DNA from 2 places in the Shewanella sp. Pdp11 genome. Region 2 is predicted to be linked to the other one. Evidence: predicted binding sites of a transcription regulator. Region 2 holds the regulator's gene; the other holds the start of a gene.

Region 1 (4,238 bases), 1.6 Mb from region 2:
TGGATACTTCTTAGAACTCGGCATATTACCCGCGACACGCTCCAGCCTGCAAGACGCGAAACAAACGCAAAATACCATGAGCAAAAACACGGTAAAACCTAAAAGACGTTAAGCATTCGTTCCCCTAGTTAAATCAACGCATAGAGAATAACTCCGGCGCCTTTGACTGCATAAACTCAATAAAGACTCTGACCTTTAGCGGCTGCTGGCTGCGTTGATGATATAAAATCGAAATCCGCCTCTGCTCGCCAATCCATTCTGGCAATAATACTTTAAGTTTCCCTTCTTTAATCTGCTGTTTTACAAATAGTTCGGGACCATACAAGATCCCGCCATGGCCTAAGGTCGCCTGAATCGCACCGTGCAAATCCGTGAGGGTCAGCTTAGTTGGGCCATTAAAATAGAAAGACTCACCGCTCGGATGCTTTAAATGCCAATTAAACAGCGGCCAGACTTTTATCAGTTGATGGGCTTCGAGATCATCGGGATGCTCAAGTTTAGGTGCCTGAGCCAAATATTCTGGCGTGGCAAACAGGCAATAATCCAGCTCGCCTAAGGTACTCGACACCCAAGAAGAATCAGGCTGAGCCCCGCCGACAATCGCCACATCTATGCCCTTGTCGATCAAATCCACTAACTCATTGCTCTGGGAAATGTGCAAACGGATATCGGGATACAGGCGGCCAAATTCATTTAAAGCTTGAATAAACACGATGGAAATAATCGAAATCGGCGCGGCGATGCGCAGGGTACCCTCGGGTTTATCGCTGCCCGCACCACTCAGTTCATCAAATTGAGCAACCACACTCTGGTAGCGTTGGAAGAGTGCCAGCCCTTCCTCTGTCAGTCGCAACTTGCGGGTGCTGCGCATAAAGAGCTGTTTATCGAGCTTTTCTTCCAACTTCGCTAACTTGCGACTCACTGTGGCAATGGGCATATCAAGCTCCTTCGCCGCCTGCGAAAAACTGCCCGCATTGACTAAATGCACAAAAAGATAGACAAGTTGTAGTTCAGCGCCTAAATCATCACTCATTGCATGTCCTAATTCTGTTCTAGCAGCCCAAGTTAGGCACTATATAAAGTCATCAACAATCACAGCGTACGCTAAGTCATTGTGTTTTAAACATCAATTAATCCACTTATACGACCATAGCGCAATAGCCTTAGACTGAAATGATATGTTATTTTGTGGCGAGTTTTACTGCGCTGGCGCTAGTTCTGGTTCTAACGTGGCATAAAAAAGGCAAGCGCCCACCTAAAATCATAGCGATAGTAGAAATGACGGTAATGGCTGAGTTTATTCAAATTTAATCGTAAGGATGAGTGAGGGAAATGACCATTTTAACCCCTCTGTTTGCCGTCTTCGGGATCATGTTGCTCGGCACACTAGTGCAAAAATTAAAACTCTTGCCCGTTGATACGGACCAAGTGCTAAACCAATATGTGTACTATATTGCATTCCCTGCGATCATGCTTATCGCCCTCGCCCAGCAGCCGATTGATGAAATTTTGCAATGGGGATTTATTGCGGGCTACAGCACGGCTATGGTGATCACTTATCTTGTCTGCCTTGGGCTCTCGCTGCTTGCTAACCCTAAACAGCATGCGGTTGCCGCTATTCGAGCCCTCAATGCCACCTTTGGTAATACCGCATTTATTGGTATTCCACTACTCATCATCCTCTTTCCGCAGCAGCAAAGCGCCTTAGTCGCCGCTGCGATTGCCAGCTTATTATCCGTGCTGATGTTTGCCGTCGCCTTAGTCTCGATGGAACTGGCCACAAACACCCAAAGACAACACCACGCCTTAGTCATAATGGCGATGGCGGTCGGTAAAAACCCTATCGTTATTGGTAGCTTAATTGGTGTCAGCATTTCGGCGCTAGAGATAAAACTACCTTCTGGGCTGGCGCTAATGATCCAGCAAATTGGCAATACCTCAAGCCCCTGCGCCCTATTTGCTATCGGCATGGTACTCGCCAAAGCGATGCGCTACCAGAAAGATAGCAGCGTATTTAGCCCCAAGAATTTTATCGAACTGAGCCTTATCAATCTCTTCAAGCTGGCTATCCAACCGGCACTCGTCTACTTTATGCTTAACCGTTTTGGAGTCAGTGGTGACTACCTGATCATGGGCGTGATCTTGAGCGCACTGCCCACAGCCGCTAGCGTGTACTTACTCGCCCAGCGTTATAACACTCAGGCTTCAACCAGCGCTCAGGGCATTCTATTTGGCACCTTAGTTACTTTCTTTAGTTTGCCTATCTTAGAAAGCTTAGTAAGAACCCACGCATAATCAGTTAATTAAAAATATTTACTGCCAATAATGCCGATTATTTACCCAAGCCACTTTACTGTATATAAAATCAGTATATACTGTTTATCAATACAGTGGTTTGGTAAGTTTTTCGACAGGAATTCACTATGCTTTGCCAACTCAGCATTAATAACTTCGCTATCGTCCGTTTTTTAGAACTGGATTTTCGCCCCGGTATGACCAGCATCACAGGTGAAACCGGTGCAGGTAAATCGATCGCCATCGATGCGTTAGGCCTGTGCCTAGGCAATCGCGCCGATGCCAGCAGTGTTCGCCCCGGAGCCAATAAAACCGAGGTCAGCGCCCGCTTTTCCTTGGACGATATTCCACTGGCAAAACGTTGGTTAGAAGATAACGATCTTGAACTCGATGATGAGTGTATCCTACGTCGAACTATTGGTAGCGATGGCCGTTCACGCGCATACATCAATGGTAATCCAGTACCGCTGACGCAACTCAAATTACTGGGTCAGTTACTCATCGGTATTCACGGCCAACATGCGCACCATGCAATGTTGAAGAGTGAACACCAACTCACATTGCTCGACAGTTATGCCAACCACAGATTGCTTATCGATACGGTTGCCGCCAGTTTTCAACGCTGCAAACAAATTGAGGCCGATCTAAAGCAACTCGAAGCCTCCCAACATGAACGTATTGCCCGTAAGCAATTAGTGCAATATCAAGTAGAAGAACTCGATGAGTTTGATCTTAAAGTCGATGAGTTCGATGAAATTGAGCAAGAGCACAAACGTCTGGCCAATGGCACTGAGTTGATTGATACCTGTCAAGCGAGTCTAGATATACTCACTGAGGGCGAAGAAAACAACATAGAGTCACTGCTCAACCGAGTGGTTTCCCTCGCCGAAGACCTGCAAAGCTACGATCCTGCATTAAGCAATATCAACACTATGCTCAATGATGCATTAATTCAAGTGCAAGAAAGCGCAGGCGAATTACAGCACTATTTGAGTAAGCTTGAACTCGATCCAGCTCATTTTGCCTATTTAGAAGAACGGCTATCAAAAGCCATGCAACTGGCGCGTAAGCACCATGTCAGTCCAAATAAACTGGCCGAACATCATTTAGCATTAAAGGCAGAACTGAGCACCTTAGACAGTGACGAAAGCAAGCTCGAAGAAATTCAATTGCAGGTCGATGCCAGCAGAGCCGCTTACCTTAGCAACGCACAAAAGCTCAGTCAAAGCCGCGCTCGATATGCCAAAGAACTCGACAAACTCGTGACTCAGTCAATCCACGAACTGAATATGCCAAAGGGTAAATTTACTATCGAAGTCAATTTCAACCCAGAGCAAATGTCAGCCAATGGCAGTGACAATATCGAATTTATGGTCACCACTAACCCTGGCCAACCCTTGCAACCGATTTCGAAAGTCGCATCTGGCGGTGAACTTTCACGGATAGGCTTAGGTATCCAAGTGATTACCGCGAAGAAAGTTGCCACGCCGACATTAATTTTCGATGAGGTGGATGTTGGGATTTCCGGCCCCACCGCCGCAGTGGTGGGCCGCATGTTACGTAGCTTAGGGGAATCGACCCAAGTACTGTGCGTGACTCACTTGCCGCAAGTTGCGGGCAATGGTCATCAACACATGTTCGTCGATAAATTTAATAAGGCGGGCAGTACTGAGACCACAATGAAATCGCTCGATCGTGAGCAACGTATTCAAGAGCTGGCAAGGCTGTTAGGTGGCGATACTATCACCAGCAATACCCTAGCGAACGCAAGGGAACTGCTGCAATAGTAGAATCAAACAGAAAAGGGATAAGCAGCGAATTCCTTCAATCAAGCTTCAATCAGAAAAATGCAAAATCAAGAGTAAGGGTTAGTTGTTGCCCATGTTAACTAACAAGTTAAATTAGCTATCATGTCAGACTAGCGAAAATGTTAGCTAACACAC
Region 2 (4,238 bases):
AAATATACAGGCACTAGCGTGACTGGACGCTCGATACCGCGCAGCACGCTGTTCATCGTCATAGCGATCATGCCAGTTTTGGGCGCCAATAGACGCCCCGTACGTGAGCGGCCGCCTTCGGAGAAATATTCCACCGAATAACCTTTAGCAAACAGTTGATCTAAATACTCACGGAATACTGCGGTATACAGCTTGTTGCCATTAAAACTACGGCGGATAAAGAAGGCACCACCGCGACGGAACATAGGTCCAGCAGGCCAGAAGTTGAGGTTAATACCAGCGGCAATGTGCGGCGGAACCATACCTTGATAGTACAAAATATACGATAACAGCAGGTAATCCATGTGACTGCGATGGCAAGGCACATAAACAATCTCGTGACCATCGTGGTGTAACTGGCGAACTTGCTCGGCACCTTTGATATTGATCCCGCTGTAAAGCTTGTTCCATAACCAAGTTAAGAAACGCTCGGCAATACGAACTAAACTATCTGAGTAATCGGCAGCGATTTCATCGAGATACTCAATGGCTGTCTCGCGCGCTTGGGTCTCTGAAATCTTCTTACTGACGGCTTCTTCTTGAATCGCTTTACGCAACGATTCAGATTTGAGCAACGAATGAAACAGTGCTTGGCGATTTGGCAGCACAGGCCCTGTCATCACCTTGCGTTGACGACGGAAATGCACCCGCGCGACCCGCGCTAACTTATGGGCGATACCCATGTCTGTGCCATGCTCGTCGGCCATATAACGCAGGGATACCGCATTCGAAAACTGCACGAAGTTATGTCGACCTAAGAACAGAATCATCAGACACTTACGCAGCCAAGTCGGGTTTTCCCGCTCAAACACAGCCGCCTTCATAGTGTCGTCTTCTTTCCCTGGTGTGCGGCCCCAATACAGGCTCACGGGCACCAGTTGAATATCCAATTCAGGGCGCTCCTTATGCACGGCTAACAAACGCATAAAGCATTCGAGGAAAGGCTCGTTACCGGCACGCTCGCCAAACAGCGGCTTACGCCCCTGGAGGCAGACAACCCGAGGCGCAATCACACCATTCGCCACTAAAGGCTCATAGGGGCTCGGTAGTCCTAACTTTGCCGTTATTTCACTCAGGGCAGCGATGTCACTCAGCGATTCCGTTTTCATCACATAAGCAAGGGGTCTGGAGGCATCCAGATTCAGATCGGCAAAGGGATCCTGAGGCACAACAATAGTGTGCACTAAGTGTTTTTGGATCCAGCGTAATGATTTCAACCAAAGAGAGTCGTGTTTAGGCATTATTCTTATGCAATTAAGTACGTTTACTAGCCCGATAGAATACCAGACTATGGGTAATATTCGCTAATTCTCTCCAACATAGCTAAAAAGTGGTTAATACTTGCGCTGCAAATAATACTGTATATACTAACAGTAACTGTATAGAAAAACAGGAAACACCATGAGACCTTTGACGCCACGCCAAGCTGAAATTTTAGAGCTAATTAAACGAAATATTGCCGATACTGGCATGCCACCCACACGGGCAGAAATCGCGACCCGTTTAGGTTTTAAGAGCGCCAATGCGGCTGAAGAGCATCTTAAAGCGTTGGCGAAAAAGGGCTGCATTGAGATCATGCCGGGCACTTCGCGGGGCATTCGCCTACCTGCGGAAGTCGAAGATTTAACTGAAACAGGTTTACCGCTCATCGGCCAAGTGGCCGCGGGTGAACCTATCCTCGCCCAAGAACATGTTGAACAGTACTACCAAGTCGACCCGAGCATGTTCCATCCCGCCGCCGATTTCTTACTGCGGGTTAAAGGCGACAGCATGAAGAATATCGGCATTCTCGAAGGAGATTTGCTGGCTGTTCATAAAGTACAACAAGCTAGAAATGGTCAAGTGGTTGTCGCTAGAGTCGACGACGATGTCACTGTTAAACGTTTCGAAAAAAAAGGCAATGTGGTCTATCTACACGCCGAAAATGAAGACTATTCCCCGATAAAAGTGGATTTAGGCTATCAAAGTTTAACAATTGAAGGACTCGCCGTCGGTGTGATCCGTAATGGAGATTGGCTATGAACAAACTACTTGGCAATGCACCCCGCCATCCGGGCTTGTGGCTCGATGAAGTCCGTGATGCCGACTATGACTGGCACCACGCACCTATCGCCTGCATGCCAACTAAGACTCAAGGCCGCCAAGAGTTAATCCATTTGAGTGCGCAACTCGCCCAGTTAAGCCAACAGGGTCGTTGGTTAGTACTCATCAACCCACCGAGCATTGGCTACAAACAAATGCTCGCCAATGCAGGCGTGCGTATGGACAGAGTCTTGCTGGTGCACGCTAAAGATGAAGTCGAAACCCTGTGGGCGATGGAAAAAGCCTTAACAAGTGGTACGTCCAGTGCAGTTATTACTTGGACCCAATCACTGGATGCACGCGATAATCGTCGCCTGCAAATCGTGGCTAAAAGTGCCCGCGCCATGGGCATAGTGCTTGAAGACGTAAACAGTCACTTACATGGCGACGTACGCATTGAGCAAGGCAATCTCTTCGGCCAACAATCTTTTTTTAGCGCTGTACATTAAATATTCATTTATTTTTTTACCTTGAAAGCCGCCTCGCCTATGAATGTGAGGCTTTTTTTTGGCAATTTTTCAGACAATTAGATAAATAAGTGATCTTGATCAATATTTAAACAGCAAGTATGGTTGATTTAGTCGGCGATGATATATCGCCGCCCGTGGCAAATAACTCGAGCCGTAATCGAGTTCAAAATGCCACTAAAAATAGAGAAAAGATTTATTTCAGTCGTATGTGCCAGCGTGGCTAATACCAGCAGTAACAATACTTAATTAAAAGTAACAGCCGCCAACGCACGTTGAAGTCAAAAACGCTTTTTTGGAAACTGAAGAGTTTGCATAGAGTTGAGACTTACTGTGTTGCTCTTCTTTGTAGTTGCTATTCGCAATTGGCAGAGGAGAAGTCTTGTGAAGCAATTGTTGTATTGTTTACTCGTGGTGTTATTCGCACCACCGTTGGCCGCCGCGGACATGCGGTTCAACATGACCCCTGGCGTAACCGAGATCAGTGGCAAGGTTTATCACTTGCACATGACCATCTTGTATATCTGCTGCGCCATTGGCCTTGTGGTCTTTGGCGTGATGATTTACGCCATGATCAATCACAGAAAATCCAAAGGCGCTGTCGCGTCGCACTTTCACGAAAGCACTAAAGTTGAAATCGCTTGGACGATTCTGCCATTTATCATTTTGATCTTAATGGCGATTCCAGCGACAAAAACCTTAATTGCGATGGAAGATCCCAGCAATGCCGATCTCACCGTTAAAGTCACAGGTTCCCAATGGAAATGGCACTACAGCTATTTCGATCAAGACATTGATTTTTACAGCATACTCGCAACCCCAAGAACACAAATCGACGGTACCGAAACCAAGGGTGAACACTACCTTTTGGAGGTCGATAAGCCGCTCGTGCTGCCGATAAACCGCAAAATTCGCTTCCTGATGACCTCAGAAGATGTGATCCATTCATGGTGGGTTCCCGCTTTTGCGGTGAAGAAAGATGCCAACCCAGGATTTATCAATGAGGCCTGGACTCGCATAGACAAACCCGGCATTTACCGTGGTCAGTGCGCCGAGCTTTGCGGTAAAGACCATGGTTTTATGCCCATTGTAGTGCAAGCCCTACCCGAAGCCGAGTTTGAAGCTTGGGTAGCGGAGCAAAAACAAGCTGCAGGCGCGGCGGCAGAAGCTGCTCAAGCTGCATTGTCACAGACCCTTAGCAAAGAGGAGCTAATGATCCAAGGTGAGCAAGTTTACCTCGGTCACTGCGCAGCCTGCCACCAGCCTAATGGCGAGGGGTTACAAGGCGTATTCCCACACCTCAAAGGCAGTCCGATAGCAACGGGACCGCTCAGCGGCCACCTTGAAATCGTGATTAACGGTAAAGCGGGTACCGCCATGCAAGCCTTTGGTAAGCAATTGACGGCACAAGAAATGGCCGCCGTTATTACCTATGAGCGTAATGCATGGGGCAATAATACTGGCGATGCTGTGCAGGCCAAAGATGTTAACGAGCATATGAACGGCAGCGCTGGCACACCAGCATCTACTGCAGCGCCAGCCAATACGACCCCAACTCCCGCGCCTGAACCTGAGCCAGTTGCAGTTGTCGATCCCGCCAGCCTCCCCACACTCACCCACGACGCCTTGATGGCCGAAGGTGAAACTGTT

Evidence for each region. The regulator LexA, encoded in region 2, represses DNA repair genes until DNA is damaged. The targets are predictions, from matches to a motif close to TACTGTATNNNNATACAGTA.
Region 1: recN (DNA repair protein RecN) is a predicted target of LexA. The motif match lies at 2,374-2,393, and genes of this name have one in related genera.

What each region holds. Positions count from the first base shown of each region.
Region 1 covers NZ_CP015194.1:4,197,317-4,201,554, forward strand. The annotation lists gene AYJ58_RS18465 (DUF3319 domain-containing protein) at 1-112, shown strand, start outside; gene lldR (LysR family transcriptional regulator LldR) at 134-1,033, opposite strand; gene AYJ58_RS18475 (AEC family transporter) at 1,333-2,295, shown strand; gene recN (DNA repair protein RecN) at 2,424-4,082, shown strand; gene AYJ58_RS18485 (phosphatidylglycerophosphatase A family protein) at 4,226-4,238, opposite strand, start outside.
Region 2 covers NZ_CP015194.1:790,258-794,495, reverse strand. The annotation lists gene plsB (glycerol-3-phosphate 1-O-acyltransferase PlsB) at 1-1,280, opposite strand, end outside; gene lexA (transcriptional repressor LexA) at 1,441-2,061, shown strand; gene AYJ58_RS03635 (cell division inhibitor SulA) at 2,058-2,570, shown strand; gene coxB (cytochrome c oxidase subunit II) at 2,973-4,238, shown strand, end outside.